DNA from 2 places in the Phytobacter sp. V91 genome. Region 1 is predicted to be linked to the other one. Evidence: predicted binding sites of a transcription regulator. Region 1 holds the regulator's gene; the other holds the start of a gene.
What was found. The regulator sigma-54, encoded in region 1, starts transcription at its own class of promoters, with help from an activator protein. The targets are predictions, from matches to a motif close to GTTGGCACANNTTTCGCTNT.

Region 1 (8,353 bases):
AACCGCAGAGCTGATTGAAAAGGTTAGAAGCTCATATGAAATTCAAAACAAACAAACTCAGCCTTAATGTTGCCCTGGCCAGCGTCCTTTTTGCTGCCAGCCTTCCGGCGCTTGCGGTCACTGGTGATACTGAACAGCCAATCCATATCGACTCGGATCAACAATCTCTGGATATGCAGGGCAACGTCGTCACCTTCACCGGTAATGTTGTTGTGACCCAGGGCACGATCAAAATTAACGCTGACAAAGTTGTGGTAACACGTCCTGGCGGAGAGCAGGGAAAAGAGGTGATTGACGGTTACGGCAATCCAGCGACCTTTTATCAGTTACAGGACAACGGTAAACCGGTAAAAGGCCATGCCTCACATATGCATTACGAACTGGCCAAAGACTTTGTGGTTCTGACGGGCAATGCCTATCTTGAACAGCTTGATAGCAATATCAAAGGCGACAAAATCACCTACCTGGTGAAAGAGCAGAAGATGCAGGCGTTCAGCGAGAAAGGTAAACGTGTCACCACGGTTCTGGTACCGTCGCAGTTGCAGAATAAGAGCAACGATCAGAATCAAAACCCGGCTCCGGCGCAAAAAAAGAGTAACTAATACGTTATGGCAACATTAACTGCAAAGAATCTCGCGAAGGCCTACAAAGGTCGTCGCGTCGTGGAAGACGTGAGCCTGACCGTCAATTCGGGTGAGATCGTCGGCCTGTTAGGCCCTAATGGCGCCGGGAAGACCACCACGTTTTACATGGTCGTGGGCATTGTGCCGCGCGATGCTGGCAATATCATTATTGATGATGAAGACATTAGCCTGCTGCCGCTGCATGCGCGTGCCCGTCGTGGTATCGGCTATCTTCCACAGGAAGCGTCCATTTTCCGTCGCCTCAGCGTTTTTGATAACCTGATGGCCGTCCTGCAGATTCGGGACGACCTCAGCGCAGAACAGCGCACTGACCGGGCGAACGAATTGATGGAAGAGTTTCATATTGAACACCTGCGCGATAGCCTTGGCCAGGCATTATCCGGCGGTGAACGTCGTCGTGTAGAAATCGCCCGCGCCCTGGCGGCTAATCCTAAGTTTATTCTGCTGGATGAACCCTTTGCCGGCGTTGACCCGATTTCCGTTATCGACATCAAACGTATCATTGAGCATTTACGTGACAGTGGGCTGGGTGTGTTAATCACCGACCACAACGTGCGTGAAACTCTGGCAGTCTGCGAGCGTGCCTATATCGTCAGTCAGGGCCACTTAATCGCCCATGGAACCCCACAGCAAATCCTTGAAGACGAACACGTTAAGCGCGTATATCTTGGGGAAGACTTCAGACTCTGATAGGGTAGAGTTTATTGACGTGTTTAGTCGGAGAGTACTGCTCTGAATATGAAGCAAGGTTTGCAATTAAGGCTCAGCCAACAGCTGGCCATGACGCCGCAGCTGCAACAGGCTATTCGCCTGTTACAGCTGTCCACGTTGGAACTCCAGCAAGAACTTCAGCAAGCGCTGGAGAGTAACCCGTTGCTGGAACAAACCGATCTTCATGAAGAAGTGGAAACGCAGCAGTCTCAGGATAGCGAAAACCTCGACAGCGTAGATGCGCTCGAACAGAAAGATATGCCAGAAGAGTTACCTCTGGATGCCAGCTGGGACGAGATCTACACCGCAGGCACGCCTTCCGGTAGCAGCACCGATTACATTGATGACGAACTGCCCGTCTATCAGGGCGAAACCACGCAGTCATTGCAGGATTACCTGATGTGGCAAGTGGAGCTGACGCCTTTCTCCGACACTGACCGGGCCATCGCAACCTCCATTGTTGATGCCGTGGACGATACCGGTTACCTCACCGTGCCCCTGGAAGATATCCTTGAGAGCATGGGGGATGAAGAGATTGGCCTTGATGAAATCGAAGCGGTGCTTAAGCGTATCCAGCGTTTCGACCCGGTGGGCGTCGCGGCAAAAGATCTGCGTGACTGTCTGCTAATCCAGCTTTCACAGTTTGCCAAAGACACGCCCTGGCGCGATGAAGCGCAGCTGATCATCAGTGAGCATCTTGATCTGCTGGCTAATCATGATTTCCGCACCCTGATGCGCGTTACCCGTCTGAAAGAAGATGTACTGAAAGAAGCAGTGAATTTAATCCAGTCGCTGGATCCGCGTCCGGGTCAGTCAATCCAGACCGGCGAACCTGAGTATGTCATTCCGGATGTACTGGTTCGTAAACACAACACCCGCTGGGTGGTGGAACTGAACTCAGACAGCATCCCGCGTTTGCAAATCAATCAGCACTACGCCGCAATGTGTGGCGGTGCGCGTAACGATGCAGACAGCCAGTTTATTCGCAGTAATTTACAGGATGCGAAGTGGCTGATAAAAAGTCTGGAAAGCCGTAACGACACCCTGCTTCGGGTAAGTCGCTGCATCGTCGAACAGCAGCAAGCCTTTTTTGAACAGGGAGAGGAGTTCATGAAACCGATGGTGCTGGCGGATATCGCCCAGGCCGTTGAGATGCATGAATCGACCATCTCCCGTGTGACCACGCAAAAATACCTCCACAGTCCGCGAGGCATTTTTGAACTCAAATATTTTTTCTCCAGCCACGTGAATACCGAAGGTGGCGGCGAAGCCTCGTCGACGGCAATCCGGGCGCTGGTGAAAAAATTGATCGCCGCAGAGAATCCTGCGAAGCCACTGAGTGACAGTAAACTGACGTCCATGCTGTCCGACCAGGGCATCATGGTAGCGCGGCGTACCGTTGCAAAATATCGAGAGTCTTTATCCATTCCGCCGTCAAATCAGCGTAAACAGCTGGTCTGACCCAACCGATAAGGAAGACACTATGCAGCTTAACATCACAGGACAGAACGTCGAGATCACCGAGGCCCTGCGTGAATTTGTCAATGCCAAGTTCGCGAAACTCGAGCAATACTTCGAGAGGATTAATCAGGTCTATATTGTGTTGAAAGTGGAGAAAGTGACTCATACCTCGGATGCGACTTTGCATGTAAATGGTGGTGAAATTCATGCCAGTGCGGAAGGTCAGGATATGTACGCTGCTATTGACGGTTTAATTGATAAACTGGCGCGCCAGCTGACGAAACATAAAGATAAACTGAAACAACACTAATTGTCCGGGCATGAGCCTGGTGCATTTCCACCCTACCGCGACCCGGTAGGGTGACTGCACTGGCATTGCTCAGGTGAAATTATGATGAACAACGATTCCGCTCTACAATTGAGCAATGTCCTTAACCAGGAATGTACCCGTAGTGGCGTTCACTGCCAGAGCAAAAAACGTGCGCTGGAGATCATCAGTGAGCTTGCCGCAAAGCAGTTAAGCCTGCCGCCTCAGGTGGTTTTCGAAGCGATCCTCACGCGCGAGAAAATGGGCAGTACGGGTATTGGCAATGGGATTGCTATCCCTCATGGCAAGCTCGAAGAAGATACGCTTCGCGCGGTGGGTGTTTTTGTGCAACTGGAAACGCCGATTGCCTTTGATGCCATTGATAACCAACCTGTCGATCTGCTGTTTGCACTCCTTGTGCCAGCTGACCAGACAAAAACGCACTTACATACCCTCTCTTTAGTGGCAAAACGCCTGGCTGACAAAACCATCTGTCGCCGCCTGCGCTCTGCACAAAGTGATGAAGAACTGTACCAAATCATCACGCTGACAGAAGGCGAACAGGACGATGCGTAGCCAATTCGTCACCGTTTCATCCATGGCAGTGAGGAGAAATGGCCCATGGTCCTGATGATTGTGAGTGGTCGTTCTGGCTCGGGGAAATCCGTTGCGTTGCGCGCGCTGGAAGACATGGGATTTTACTGCGTCGATAACCTGCCCGTCGTCCTGCTTCCTGAACTGGCAAGAACCCTGGCCGACAGACAAACCTCAGCGGCTGTCAGTATCGATGTGCGTAATATGCCGGAATCGCCTGAAATCTTTGAGCAGGCCATGAGTAACCTGCCAGAGTATTTCTCGCCGCAGTTGCTGTTCCTCGATGCCGATCGCAACACCTTAATTCGCCGTTACAGCGACACCCGCCGCCTGCATCCGCTTTCCAGCAAAAATTTATCTCTGGAAAGCGCTATTGATGAAGAAAGCAATCTTCTTGAACCTCTGCGCTCCCGTGCGGATCTCATCGTCGACACTTCTGAAATGTCGGTACATGAGCTGGCAGAGATGCTGCGAACCCGCCTGCTTGGCAAGCGTGAACGCGAGCTGACGATGGTGTTTGAATCCTTTGGCTTTAAGCACGGGATCCCAATAGACGCCGACTATGTTTTCGACGTCCGCTTTTTACCAAACCCGCACTGGGACCCCAAACTTCGTCCGATGACCGGCCTCGACAGACCTGTCGCCGCCTTCCTCGACAGGCACACCGAAGTCCACAATTTCATCTACCAGACGCGCAGTTATCTCGAACTTTGGTTGCCGATGCTGGAAACCAATAACCGTAGCTACCTGACCGTGGCGATTGGCTGTACTGGTGGTAAGCACCGCTCTGTCTATGTTGCTGAACAGCTTGCCGATTACTTCCGTTCGCGCGGCAAAAACGTTCAGTCCCGTCACCGTACGCTGGAAAAACGTAAAACATGACCGTAAAACAAACTGTCGAAATCACCAACAGGCTGGGTATGCATGCGCGCCCGGCCATGAAACTGTTTGAACTGGTTCAGGGGTTTGATGCTGAAGTTCTCCTGCGCAATGACGAGGGAACGGAAGCGGAAGCCAGCAGCGTGATCGCCTTGCTGATGCTGGATTCAGCCAAAGGACGACAGATTGAAATTGAAGCAAATGGCCCTCAGGAAGAAGAGGCGCTGGCCGCGGTTATTGCACTATTTAATGCCGGATTTGACGAAGAGTAACCCTCTCCTGCCGGAGAGGGCCGCACGCTTCAATCACCAGTATTCAATCAATGGAGCCGGTTGCGCTCCAGAAATGTTTCCCCACCTAACTGACGCATCTGACGCAGGATCCACGCCTGCCGACTGCGCACATACCCCGAAGGCGCATCAGCCCGAAAGCGGTGGGGATTGGGTAACACTGCCGCCAGCAGTGCGGCTTCCGACATCGTGAGCTTGCTGGCAGGCTTATGGAAATAACGCTGCGCGGCCTCTTCCACGCCAAATACTCCGTCACCGAACTCAGCAATATTCAGATAGACAGTAAGGATCCGTCGCTTGGTCCAGACAACCTCCATCGTGAGCGTCAGACCCGCCTCCAGCCCTTTACGCAACCAGCTCTTGCCATCCCATAGCAGCAGGTTTTTCATCGTCTGCTGGGAAATTGTCGATGCGCCACGAATGCGGTTTTCATGCCGCTCATTATGCGACAGGGCTTTTTCGATCGCGCCAAAATCCAGACCCCAGTGTTCCGGGAAACGCTGATCCTCTGAAGCGATCACCGCCAGCGCTACCCAGGGCGAGATCTCATCCATGGAAACCCAGTCCGAATGCGCAACATAGCCAAAATCACCCGTAAGCCAGGCCTTCGCCTGCCGCTCAACCATCACCGCGGAGAAAGGAACGGGCAGAAAACTGAACAGAATAATGCCTCCGCCCCAGAAAATAGCCAGCGCCAGCGCCATCCGTAAAAGTAGTCGTTTGATCCGGATTTTAAGCGGACCACTCACTCCTCTCATTTCGTGAGTACCAGCACACGCGCCACCAACTTTTCAATGCCCGTTGCCGCCTCAACGATGTTCTGCGCCAGCATATACGCCGGGGTTGTCACCACTTTGTTATCTTCATCGACCACGATGTCGTCCACCGGGCAAGGCACATGCTCTGCGCCCATATCCTGCAACGCTTCCGCCGTGTCGATGTCCGTACCTATGGTCAGGCGTAGCGGGAAATCGAAAATTTTCGGCAGCATGGCCGGGGCAATGCAGATAAAGCCGAGCGGTTTACCCGCCTGATGCATCTCACGCGCCAGACGTTTTAGCCCGGCATCGACCACGCATTCGCCTCCCTGGCTTGCAAAATTGCTGAGGTTTTTTGCCGCGCCAAATCCGCCGGGAACAATGAGCGCATCCAGATCGTTTACTGATGCATGCGCCAGTGACTGGATAGATCCGCGGGCGATACGGGCCGCTTCGATCAACACATTTCGGCTTTCATTCATGGGATCGCCGGTCAAATGATTGATCACATCAGACTGGAGTTTATCAGGGGCAAAACACACCGCTTCAGCGCCTTCCCGGGCGATCGCAAGGAGAGTAATCACCGCTTCATGGATCTCCGAACCATCATAAACACCACACCCACTGAGTACGACTCCGACTTTTTTCATTTCGCTTATCCTTTAACCAACAGGCGGTAGATAATTAAAAATTTTGATAAGGACGCTATGCTTCACACATTTCACTGATTGATGTAACATATCATTTAAGATTTGCTATCTTATGTGCGTGCAGTTCAATTTTTCAGACTCCGCCCTTGTAAAAAAAATCTATAACTTTACGGCGCAGCCACGATTTCCCTGGTGTTGGCGCAGTATTCGCGCACCCCGGTTAATCCGGGGTCATTTTTTTCCAGCGTCCGCTACCCAGGTTTTCAACACCGCCACATCCTGTTGCCACTCCTGTTTCATCTCTTCGATCCATTCACCAACGTTATCCCACCATGCAGGAAGATCCGGAGACTGGATTTGCTGCCCTAACTGTTGCAGATGGCGCAGGCCTATTGATCCCGCAGCACCTTTGATCTTATGCCCTTCTTCAACGATCCCTTTTTGATCTCTGGCGGTTAAATTTGACTCCAGCACGCTAAGGTAGCCAGGCATCATTTTCTCAAACACCGCTACGCCGTCAGTAATCAGTTTCGGCCCGACCAGCTCCATGTACTGCTCGAGCATGGCAACATCCAGCAGATTTTGCGATTTGTTATCCGTTGCGGTCATCGTCTCATCCTCGTTGACACTGGTATCCCAGAATTTTTTAATCATGGCAGTTAATGCCGGGACTGCCAGCGGTTTGCTTAACACGTCATCCATTCCGGCCTCAAGATACTCATTTTTATCTTTCAGGACGTTAGCCGTCAGGGCCACCAGGGGCGGAAGATCATCACGGGAGAACTGGCTGGTGAGCAGACGGGAAATATCCAGCCCGGTCATGTCCGGCAACTGGATATCCAGCAAGACCAGGTCGTACTCGCCTGGCCGGAACATCTCAAGCGCCGCTTTACCGGTCATAGCCACATCCACGCTGCTGCCCAGTTTTTCCAGCACCGAACGCGCGACAATGACATTGAGCTCAATATCCTCCACCAGCAGCACGTGCAGGGCCGGCAGCGGCATATCATCATCCTCAAAAGCATCTTCCACCTCTTCCGCCAGCGCAGGGGCATGCACGGTAAGGGTAAAGAGCGAGCCTTTACCTGCCTGGCTGGCCACCACAATATCGCCGCCCATGCTTTTTGCCAGCCGTCGGGAGACCGCAAGGCCAATGCCGGTTCCGGTGGCGGGTTTGCCACCGTCGCTGTCTTTGACCTGGTAATACATGGCGAAGATTTTATCGAGCTCTTCACGAGGAATTCCCATACCGGAATCTTCCACCTCGAAGTGCAATATGTCGCCCTCATCGTAGCGCACGCGCACCGTGACCTGCCCTTCGCGGGTAAACTTGACGGCGTTGCTGATAAGGTTCCAGAGGATCTGGCGCAGACGTGTGCCATCGGTCACCACTTTATGTGGCAGAGGCAGAGTTGGCTCCATCACAAAACGCAGCCCTTTCTGGTGCGCCTGCAGGCCGGATAAATTCTCCAGATCGGCCAGGAAGCTGGTGAAATCAACGGGTTGATTATCCAGCTGGACTTTACGCCGTTCAATTTTATCCATGTCGATAATATCGTTGAAGATATTTCCCAGCGTGACGGCGGAGACATGAATGGTCTTCAGGTATTTTTCCTGCTCATCGCTCAGTTCGGTATCAAGCAGAATACGGCTCAGACCGACAATGCCATTAAGCGGCGTACGCAGCTCATGGCTGATGGTAGAGATAAAGGTGGTCTTATCGCGGCTGGCTCGCTCCAGAGCGTCCTGATAACGCTTACGCTCGGTAATATCGCGTCCGAAGCCCATCAGCCCGTGGCGCTTGCCTACGCGGTCATAATAGGGAACTTTGCGGATTTCAAAACAGGCTTTGCGCCCGTCCGGGTAATCCAGCCACTGCTCATAGGTGAGCGAGACATTGTGACGGAACACTTTTTCATCGGTCTCAATGACTTTTTCCGCCGCTTCCGGGGTATACACATCCTGTGGCTTGAGTTTAATAAGCTGCTTTTCGCTCTTCCCGGTAAGCAACTCCATTGCTCTGTTGCAGCCAGAGAATTCTTTGTCCTCGTTGCGATAG
Region 2 (8,353 bases), on a different contig from region 1:
GTCGGTTAAGTTGTCGCATATATCCGTCATACTCCTGGTTGCCTCTTTGTTGGCTTCGCATTCCGTCGCGATGCAACCCGCATTATTTTGGCTATAAACCCGGAACAATTTTATCCATCTTCTCACTATTACTTCCGTATATATCAGGCAATACTTTTGCGCAATATGACGCGATAAACTCTGGAGACGAATATGGCCCGGCTGGCTGCTTTTGATATGGATGGCACATTGCTCATGCCCGATCACCGTTTAGGAGAGCAGACCCTGACGACCCTGCGCCGCCTGCGGGAGCGCGATATTACCCTGACGTTTGCGACGGGCCGGCATGCGCTGGAAATGCGTAAAATCGTCAGCGCAATTTCACTTGATGCGTTTCTGATAACCGGTAACGGCACGCGTGTTCACTCACTCGACGGCGAGTTGTTACATCGTCAGGATCTCGAACCGGAAGTGGCTGAGCTGGTGCTGCACAGCAAATGGGACACTCAGGCCAGTATCCACGCGTTTAATGACTCAGGCTGGCTGACCAACAAGCCCATTCCTGATGCGATGAATGAACATCTGTACAGCGGCTTCACCTATCAGCTTATCGATCTGAAACGCTTACCTGCCCATGAGGTAACCAAAGTCTGCTTTGTAGGTGAACATGACGACCTTTGCCGCTTGCGTATCCAGCTCAATGAGGTGCTGGGTGAGCGGGCGCACCTCTGTTTCTCCGCATTTTTCTGTCTGGAAGTCCTGCCCGTCGGATGCAATAAAGGCGCAGCGCTGACCCTGCTCAGTGGATTGCTGAACGTGCAGTTGCAGGATTGTATGGCGTTTGGTGATGCGATGAATGACGCAGAGATGCTGGCGAGCGTCGGGCGTGGGCTGATTATGGGCAATGCGATGCCGCAACTGCGCGCCGCACTGCCCGATTTACCGGTTATCGGACACTGCCGTAATCAGGCGGTATCCCATTATTTAACGCATTGGCTGGATACACCACATCTTCCTTATTCCCCCGAATGACGAGATTTTTCCAGCAAGCCAGACACAACACTACGTCTGGCTTTTTTTATTTCATCAGTTGGCTAATCCTGTCCTGCCAGGGGCGGATATCACCAATATTGTTCCCGACCCACTGCGCATCGTAGTAGGTTTCGAGATAGCGTTCCCCGCTGTCGCACAACAGGGTCACAATCGAGCCGGTACGACCCTGTTCGCGCATGCGAGCAGCCATGTTCAGCGCACCCCACATATTGGTTCCGGTCGAGGCGCCGACTTTGCGGCCCAGCTGGCTTTCCAGCCACAGGGCCGTGGCCACGCTCGCCGCATCCGGCACGCGCAGTATTTCATCGACCACATCTGGAATAAAAGAGGGCTCAACGCGGGGCCGCCCGATACCCTCTATTTTACTGCCAGTGGCGGAGCGCAGTTCTGCGTTGCGGGTTTGCCAGAAATCCATAAATACCGAATTTTCAGGATCAACCACCATTAAGCGGGTGTCGTAGCCCTGGCAGCGAATGTAGCGGCCAATGGTGGCAGAAGTGCCCCCGGTGCCGGCGCTCATCACAATGCACTCAGGTACCGGATGCGGCTCATTTTTCATCTGGCGGAAAATACTGTCGGCAATATTGTTATTTCCCCGCCAGTCGGTGGCGCGTTCGGCAAAAGTAAACTGATCCATATAGTGACCATTCAGGTCGCGGGCCAGCCTCTCTGAGACTTCATAGATTTCGCAGGCGCTGTCGACAAAATGGCAACGTCCGCCGTAAAACTCAATCTGCTCGATTTTTCGTTTTGCCGTATAGCGTGGCATCACCGCGATAAACGGCAAACCCAGTAAGCGGGCGAAATACGCTTCCGACACCGCAGTGGAACCCGAGGAGGCCTCAATGATGGTGGTGCCTTCTTTAATCCAGCCATTGCACAGACCATAGAGAAACAGCGAGCGTGCCAGGCGGTGCTTCAGGCTGCCGGTAGGATGGGTGCTTTCATCTTTTAAATAGAGCTCAATGCCCTTGAATGCCGGGAGCGTGAGGCGAATCAGATGGGTATCTGCCGAGCGCTGATAATCGGCATTGATTTCGCTAATTGCGTGTTTAACCCAGTCACTGTTCATGCATCTTTTCCATTTGTCATTTTGTGCCCAGAATAGAACAAAGCGCAGAAAAAATTGTTGCCATTTTGCCTTTGGAATAGAATGCAGGGAGAAAAATTTTCTCTATGAGGTCGTAATGATAGATAAAATTGACCGAAAGTTGCTTTCATTACTGCAACGGGACTGCTCGCTCTCTTTGCAGGCGCTGGCGGATGCCGTTAATCTGACCACCACGCCATGCTGGAAACGGTTAAAACGGCTGGAAGATGACGGTATTCTTCTGGCGCGCGTGGCGATGCTGGATGCGGAAAAACTCGGGCTAAGCCTGACCGCATTTGTGCTGATCAAGACCCAGCACCATAGCAGTGACTGGTACTCGCGCTTCACCGCCGTGGTGACGGAAATGCCGGAAGTGCTTGGGTTCTGGCGTATGGCGGGTGAGTATGACTACCTGCTACGCGTTCAGGTAGCCGACATGAAACGATACGATGATTTCTATAAGAAGCTGGTCAACAGTGTGCCCGGGCTTTCAGATGTGACGTCGAGTTTCGCCATGGAGCAGATTAAATACACCACGGCTTTACCCATTGAATAACCCTCCCGGCGGTGGCCGGAAAAATCACGTTCAGGATGTTACCGCGTGCGATTATTTGCTCAGTTAAGCTGGTATTTTCGCCGGGAATGGCGACGCTATCTCGGTGCCGTTGGCTTGCTTATCATCATTGCCATTTTGCAACTCGTTCCGCCCAAAGTGGTGGGGATCCTTGTTGATGGCGTCACCCGACAGCACTATACCGCCTCACAGTTACTGATGTGGATCGGTCTGCTGGTGTTGATCGCTATTGTCACCTATCTGTTGCGCTATGTCTGGCGTGTCTGGCTGTTTGGTGCCTCTTATCAACTCGCCGTTGAACTGCGAGAAGACTTTTATCGTCAGTTAAGCCGCCAGCATCCGGAGTTCTATTTGCGGCATCGTACCGGCGATCTCATGGCCAGGGCCACCAACGATGTGGATCGCGTGGTCTTTGCTGCCGGTGAAGGGGTGCTGACCCTGGTGGACTCGCTGGTGATGGGATGTGTGGTGCTGGTTGTGATGTCGACGCAAATCAGCTGGCAGCTCACCTTATTGTCGCTGCTACCGATGCCGATTATGGCGCTGGTGATCAAGCGTTATGGCGATCAGCTGCATCAGCGCTTCAAACTGGCGCAGGCCGCTTTCTCCGCATTGAATGATCGTACCCAGGAGAGCATGACCAGCATTCGGATGATCAAAGCCTTTGGCCTGGAAGATCGGCAGTCAAGGCTATTTGCCGGTGAAGCTGCGGACACGGGGGCGAAAAATATGCGTGTGGCGCGCGTTGATGCCCGTTTTGATCCCACTATCTATATTGCCATCGGAATGGCCAACCTGCTGGCAATCGGCGGCGGGAGCTGGATGGTGGTGCAGGGCTCGCTGACGCTCGGGCAACTGACCAGCTTTATGATGTATCTGGGATTGATGATTTGGCCGATGTTAGCTCTGGCCTGGATGTTCAACATCGTTGAGCGTGGCAGTGCGGCTTATTCCCGTATTCGCGACCTGCTGGCAGAAGCGCCGGTGGTGAGTGACGGCACCGAACCCGTACCCGCCGGGCGCGGCACGCTGGAGATTGCCATTCGCCAGTTTAGCTGGCCGCAAACGACACACCCGGTGCTGAATAATATCAATGTCATCCTCAAACCGGGTCAAATGCTGGGGATTTGCGGGCCGACGGGGGCCGGAAAAAGTACCTTACTGGCGTTGATTCAGCGCCATTTCGATGTGGAAGAGGGGGATATACGCTTCCACAATATGGCACTGAGACAGCTTAAGCTGGATGACTGGCGCAGCCGCCTGGCGGTGGTTAATCAGACTCCGTTCCTGTTCTCTGATACTGTCGCCAGCAATATTGCGCTGGGTAAACCCGGTGCGACTCAGCAGGAGATTGAGCACGCGGCCAGACTTGCCAGCGTGCATGACGATATTTTGCGCCTGCCGCAGGGTTACGAGACCGCGGTGGGCGAGCGTGGTGTGATGCTTTCCGGTGGGCAAAAGCAACGAATTTCTATTGCCCGGGCCCTCCTGCTCAATGCCGAAATTCTGCTGCTCGATGATGCGCTTTCCGCCGTTGACGGACGCACTGAGCATCAAATTCTGCATAACCTGCGTCAGTGGGGAGAAGGTCGCACGGTGATTATCAGCGCGCATCGGCTGTCAGCCCTGACTGAGGCCAGCGAAATTCTGGTGCTGCAGCACGGGCATCTTGCCCAGCGCGGGCAGCACGAGCTACTGGCCCGTCAGCCCGGCTGGTATCGCGATATGTACCGTTATCAACAGCTGGAAGCGGCGCTGGATGATGCGCCAGAGGAGGCCGGTCATGCGTAATTTTGGGCAACTATGGCCAACCTTAAAGCGGCTGCTGGTCTACGGAAGTCCGTGGCGTAAACCTCTGCTTAAAGCGGTATTGATGTTATGGGGTGCGGCGGCAGCGGAAGTCTCTGGCCCGGCGCTGATCAGCTACTTTATCGATAATATGGTGGCGAAAAGCTATCTGCCGCTGGGTCTGGTTGTCGGCCTGGTGGTGGCTTATGTTGGCCTGCAGGTGCTGGCTGCAGGGCTGCATTACGCCCAGTCGCTGCTGTTTAATCAGGCGGCTGTCGGCGTCGTACAGCAATTGCGCACCGATGTGATGGATGCCGCATTGCGTCAGCCGCTCGCGGCCTTCGATACCCAGCCGGTCGGGCAGATTATTTCCCGGGTCACTAACGACACGGAGGTGATTCGTGACCTGTATGTGACGGTGGTCGCCACCGTGCTACGCAGTGCGGCGCTGATCGGGGCCATGCTGGTCGCCATGTTTAGTCTCGACTGGCGTATGGCGCTGGTGGCAGTTGCCATTTTCCCGGCGGTATTGATTGTGATGCTGATTTATCAGCGCTACAGCACGCCGATCGTCAGACGTATGCGCGCCTGGCTTGCGGACATTAACGATGGCTTTAATGAAGTCATCAACGGGATGAGCGTTATCCAGCAGTTTCGCCAGCAGGGGCGCTTTGGCGAGAGAATGGGGGAGGCGAGTCGCTCTCATTATCTGGCGCGTATGCAAACGTTGCGCCTCGATGGTTTTTTACTGCGCCCACTGTTGAGCCTGTTCAGCACATTGATCCTTTGCGGGTTGCTGATGCTGTTCAGTTTCAGTGCCACCGGCTCCATGGAGGTGGGGGTTTTATATGCCTTCATTAGTTACCTGGGGCGTCTTAACGAGCCATTAATTGAGCTCACCACTCAGCAATCGATGCTGCAACAAGCGGTGGTGGCCGGGGAGCGTGTCTTTGAATTGATGGATTGCCCGCGCCAGACCTACGGCGATGATGATAAGCCCCTGAGCAGCGGTGCGATTGATATCGATAACCTTTCGTTTGCTTATCGGGACGAGCGACTGGTGCTTCAGGATATCAACCTGAAGGTGCCTGCACGCAGTTTTGTTGCGTTGGTTGGGCATACCGGCAGCGGGAAAAGCACGCTTGCGAACCTGCTAATGGGCTATTACCCACTCACGAAAGGGGAGATCCGTCTGGACGGTCGTCCGCTCAGCAGCCTCAGTCATGCCACGCTGCGCCAGGGCGTCGCCATGGTTCAGCAGGATCCGGTAGTCATGGCCGACAGCTTCTTTGCCAACGTTACGCTGGGGCGAGACATTAGCGAAGCGCAGGTCTGGCAGGCGCTGGAAGCCGTACAGCTTGCTGACCTGGCGCGCGAAATGAGTGACGGCATCTATACACGCCTTGGCGAGCAGGGTAACAACCTTTCCGTCGGTCAGAAGCAGTTACTGGCGCTGGCGCGGGTGCTGGTTGAGACGCCGCAAATCCTGATCCTTGATGAAGCGACCGCCAACATTGATTCGGGTACCGAACAGGCTATCTCTCAGGCACTGGCTGCGGTGCGGCAACATACCACGCTTGTGGTGATTGCCCACCGTTTGTCGACCATTGTGGAAGCCGAAACGATCCTGGTACTGCATCGTGGTCAGGCCGTTGAACGCGGAACTCATCAGCAACTCCTTGAAGCCAAAGGGCGCTACTGGCAGATGTATCAACTGCAACTGGCCGGGGAAGAGTTGGCGGCCAGCGAGCGAGAAGAATCGCTAATCGCCTGATGCACCATAATCAGGCAGGCTACTGACAGGAATCTCTGTTGGTGCAAAAAACTAACGCACCATGCACTAATGTGGTGCGTTTTTCTTTTCCAGGAACATTCTGAACAGTTCCCGTTTTCATCCCGTGATAACCCCACCCCCATCTCAAGGCTTAACAGACTGAAAATTGCCCGATTTTCATTTTTGGCACAGCCCTTGCAATATCTTCTGCGTGTTAGCTGCGGCCATTATCGATTTTCGACTGGAGGGGGATCTATGAAGCTGGTTACCGTGGTCATTAAGCCATTCAAACTGGAAGATGTTCGTGAAGCATTGTCTTCAATTGGTATTCAAGGGTTGACCGTTACTGAAGTGAAAGGTTTCGGCCGTCAGAAGGGGCATGCTGAACTGTACCGTGGTGCAGAGTACAGCGTTAACTTTCTGCCAAAAGTGAAGATTGATGTGGCCATTGCTGATGACCAGCTCGATGAAGTCATTGATGTCATTAGCAAAGCGGCATACACCGGAAAAATTGGCGACGGCAAAATTTTCGTTGCTGAGCTGCAACGTGTGATTCGTATTCGTACCGGCGAAGCCGACGAAGCGGCACTGTAATACCTGCACACAGTGAGAAGGATGGGGAATAAAATGAAGAAAGCAATATTGAAAGCAGGTCTTGCCTCACTGGCATTACTGCCAGGACTTGCGATGGCAGCTCCGGCTGTCGCTGATAAAGCGGACAACGCCTTTATGATGATCTGCACCGCGCTGGTGCTGTTCATGACGATCCCAGGTATCGCCCTGTTCTACGGCGGTCTGATTCGTGGCAAAAACGTACTCTCCATGCTGACGCAGGTGGCGGTTACCTTCGCACTGGTTTGTGTCCTGTGGGTTGTTTATGGTTACTCCCTGGCGTTCAGTGAAGGCAATAGCTTCTTCGGTAGCTTTAACTGGGCGATGCTGAAAAATATCGAACTGACGGCGGTGATGGGTAGCTTCTACCAGTATATCCACGTTGCGTTCCAGGGCTCATTCGCGGCGATTACCGTTGGCCTTATCGTCGGTGCGCTGGCTGAACGTATCCGCTTCTCTGCGGTACTGATCTTTGTCGTGGTGTGGATGACGCTCTCCTATGTGCCGATTGCGCACATGGTCTGGGGCGGCGGTCTGCTGGCTTCTCACGGCGCTATGGACTTTGCGGGCGGTACTGTTGTTCATATCAACGCCGCTGTTGCAGGTCTGGTGGGTGCATACCTGATTGGCAAACGTGTGGGCTTCGGTAAAGAAGCATTCAAACCGCACAACCTGCCGATGGTATTTATTGGTACTGCGATCCTCTACTTTGGCTGGTTCGGTTTCAACGCCGGTTCTGCAAGTGCTGCCAATGAAATCGCTGCGCTGGCTTTCGTGAACACCGTTGTTGCAACGGCGGGCGCTATCCTCTCCTGGGTATTTGGTGAGTGGGCGCTGCGCGGTAAACCTTCTCTGCTGGGCGCATGTTCTGGCGCGATTGCAGGTCTGGTTGGTATCACCCCGGCATGTGGTTACGTCGGTGTGGGCGGTGCGCTGATCGTCGGTATCGTTGCAGGTCTGGCGGGTCTGTGGGGCGTGACTGCTCTGAAACGCTGGCTGCGTGTGGATGACCCATGTGATGTGTTCGGTGTCCACGGTGTTTGCGGTATCGTTGGTTGCATCATGACCGGTATCTTCGCGGCAACGTCTCTGGGCGGTGTGGGTTATGCAGAAGGCGTAACCATGGGTCACCAGCTGTTGGTGCAGCTCGAAAGTATCGCTCTCACCATCGTGTGGTCGGGTGTCGTTGCCTTTATCGGTTACAAACTGGCTGACATGACCGTGGGTCTGCGTGTGCCAGAAGATCAAGAGCGCGAAGGGCTGGACGTCAACAGCCATGGCGAAAATGCCTACAACGCCTGATTGAGTTGAGTTATCTCCAAAGCGACAAAAGCCTCCCATCGGGATAATGCCGTTCACTTAAGCGGAGCGGCACTGCGTTTCACCGGATAACGGGTTTTTGATATCTTAACCGCCCTCGGCTTTGATGGTCGGGGGCGTTTTGTTATGAACAGAGCTTCCAGCGCCCCCCGCAGATGCTCCA

Region 2: a site for sigma-54 is predicted at 6,441-6,460, ahead of glnK (P-II family nitrogen regulator). Genes of this name have one in related genera too.

The regions. Positions count from the first base shown of each region.
Region 1 covers NZ_CBFFRJ010000017.1:8,339-16,691, reverse strand. The annotation lists gene lptC (LPS export ABC transporter periplasmic protein LptC) at 1-67, shown strand, start outside; gene lptA (lipopolysaccharide ABC transporter substrate-binding protein LptA) at 36-602, shown strand; gene lptB (LPS export ABC transporter ATP-binding protein) at 609-1,334, shown strand; gene rpoN (RNA polymerase factor sigma-54) at 1,383-2,816, shown strand; gene hpf (ribosome hibernation promoting factor) at 2,839-3,126, shown strand; gene ptsN (PTS IIA-like nitrogen regulatory protein PtsN) at 3,208-3,699, shown strand; gene rapZ (RNase adapter RapZ) at 3,745-4,599, shown strand; gene npr (PTS phosphocarrier protein NPr) at 4,596-4,868, shown strand; gene mtgA (monofunctional biosynthetic peptidoglycan transglycosylase) at 4,916-5,635, opposite strand; gene elbB (isoprenoid biosynthesis glyoxalase ElbB) at 5,641-6,294, opposite strand; gene arcB (aerobic respiration two-component sensor histidine kinase ArcB) at 6,526-8,353, opposite strand, start outside.
Region 2 covers NZ_CBFFRJ010000007.1:18-8,370, reverse strand. The annotation lists gene ACSZO4_RS02490 (SgrR family transcriptional regulator) at 1-19, opposite strand, end outside; gene cof (HMP-PP phosphatase) at 193-1,011, shown strand; gene ACSZO4_RS02480 (PLP-dependent cysteine synthase family protein) at 1,058-2,104, opposite strand; gene ACSZO4_RS02475 (Lrp/AsnC family transcriptional regulator) at 2,220-2,678, shown strand; gene ACSZO4_RS02470 (SmdA family multidrug ABC transporter permease/ATP-binding protein) at 2,724-4,487, shown strand; gene ACSZO4_RS02465 (SmdB family multidrug efflux ABC transporter permease/ATP-binding protein) at 4,480-6,258, shown strand; gene glnK (P-II family nitrogen regulator) at 6,514-6,852, shown strand; gene amtB (ammonium transporter AmtB) at 6,886-8,172, shown strand; partial or broken gene ACSZO4_RS02450 (IS4 family transposase) at 8,226-8,353, opposite strand, start outside.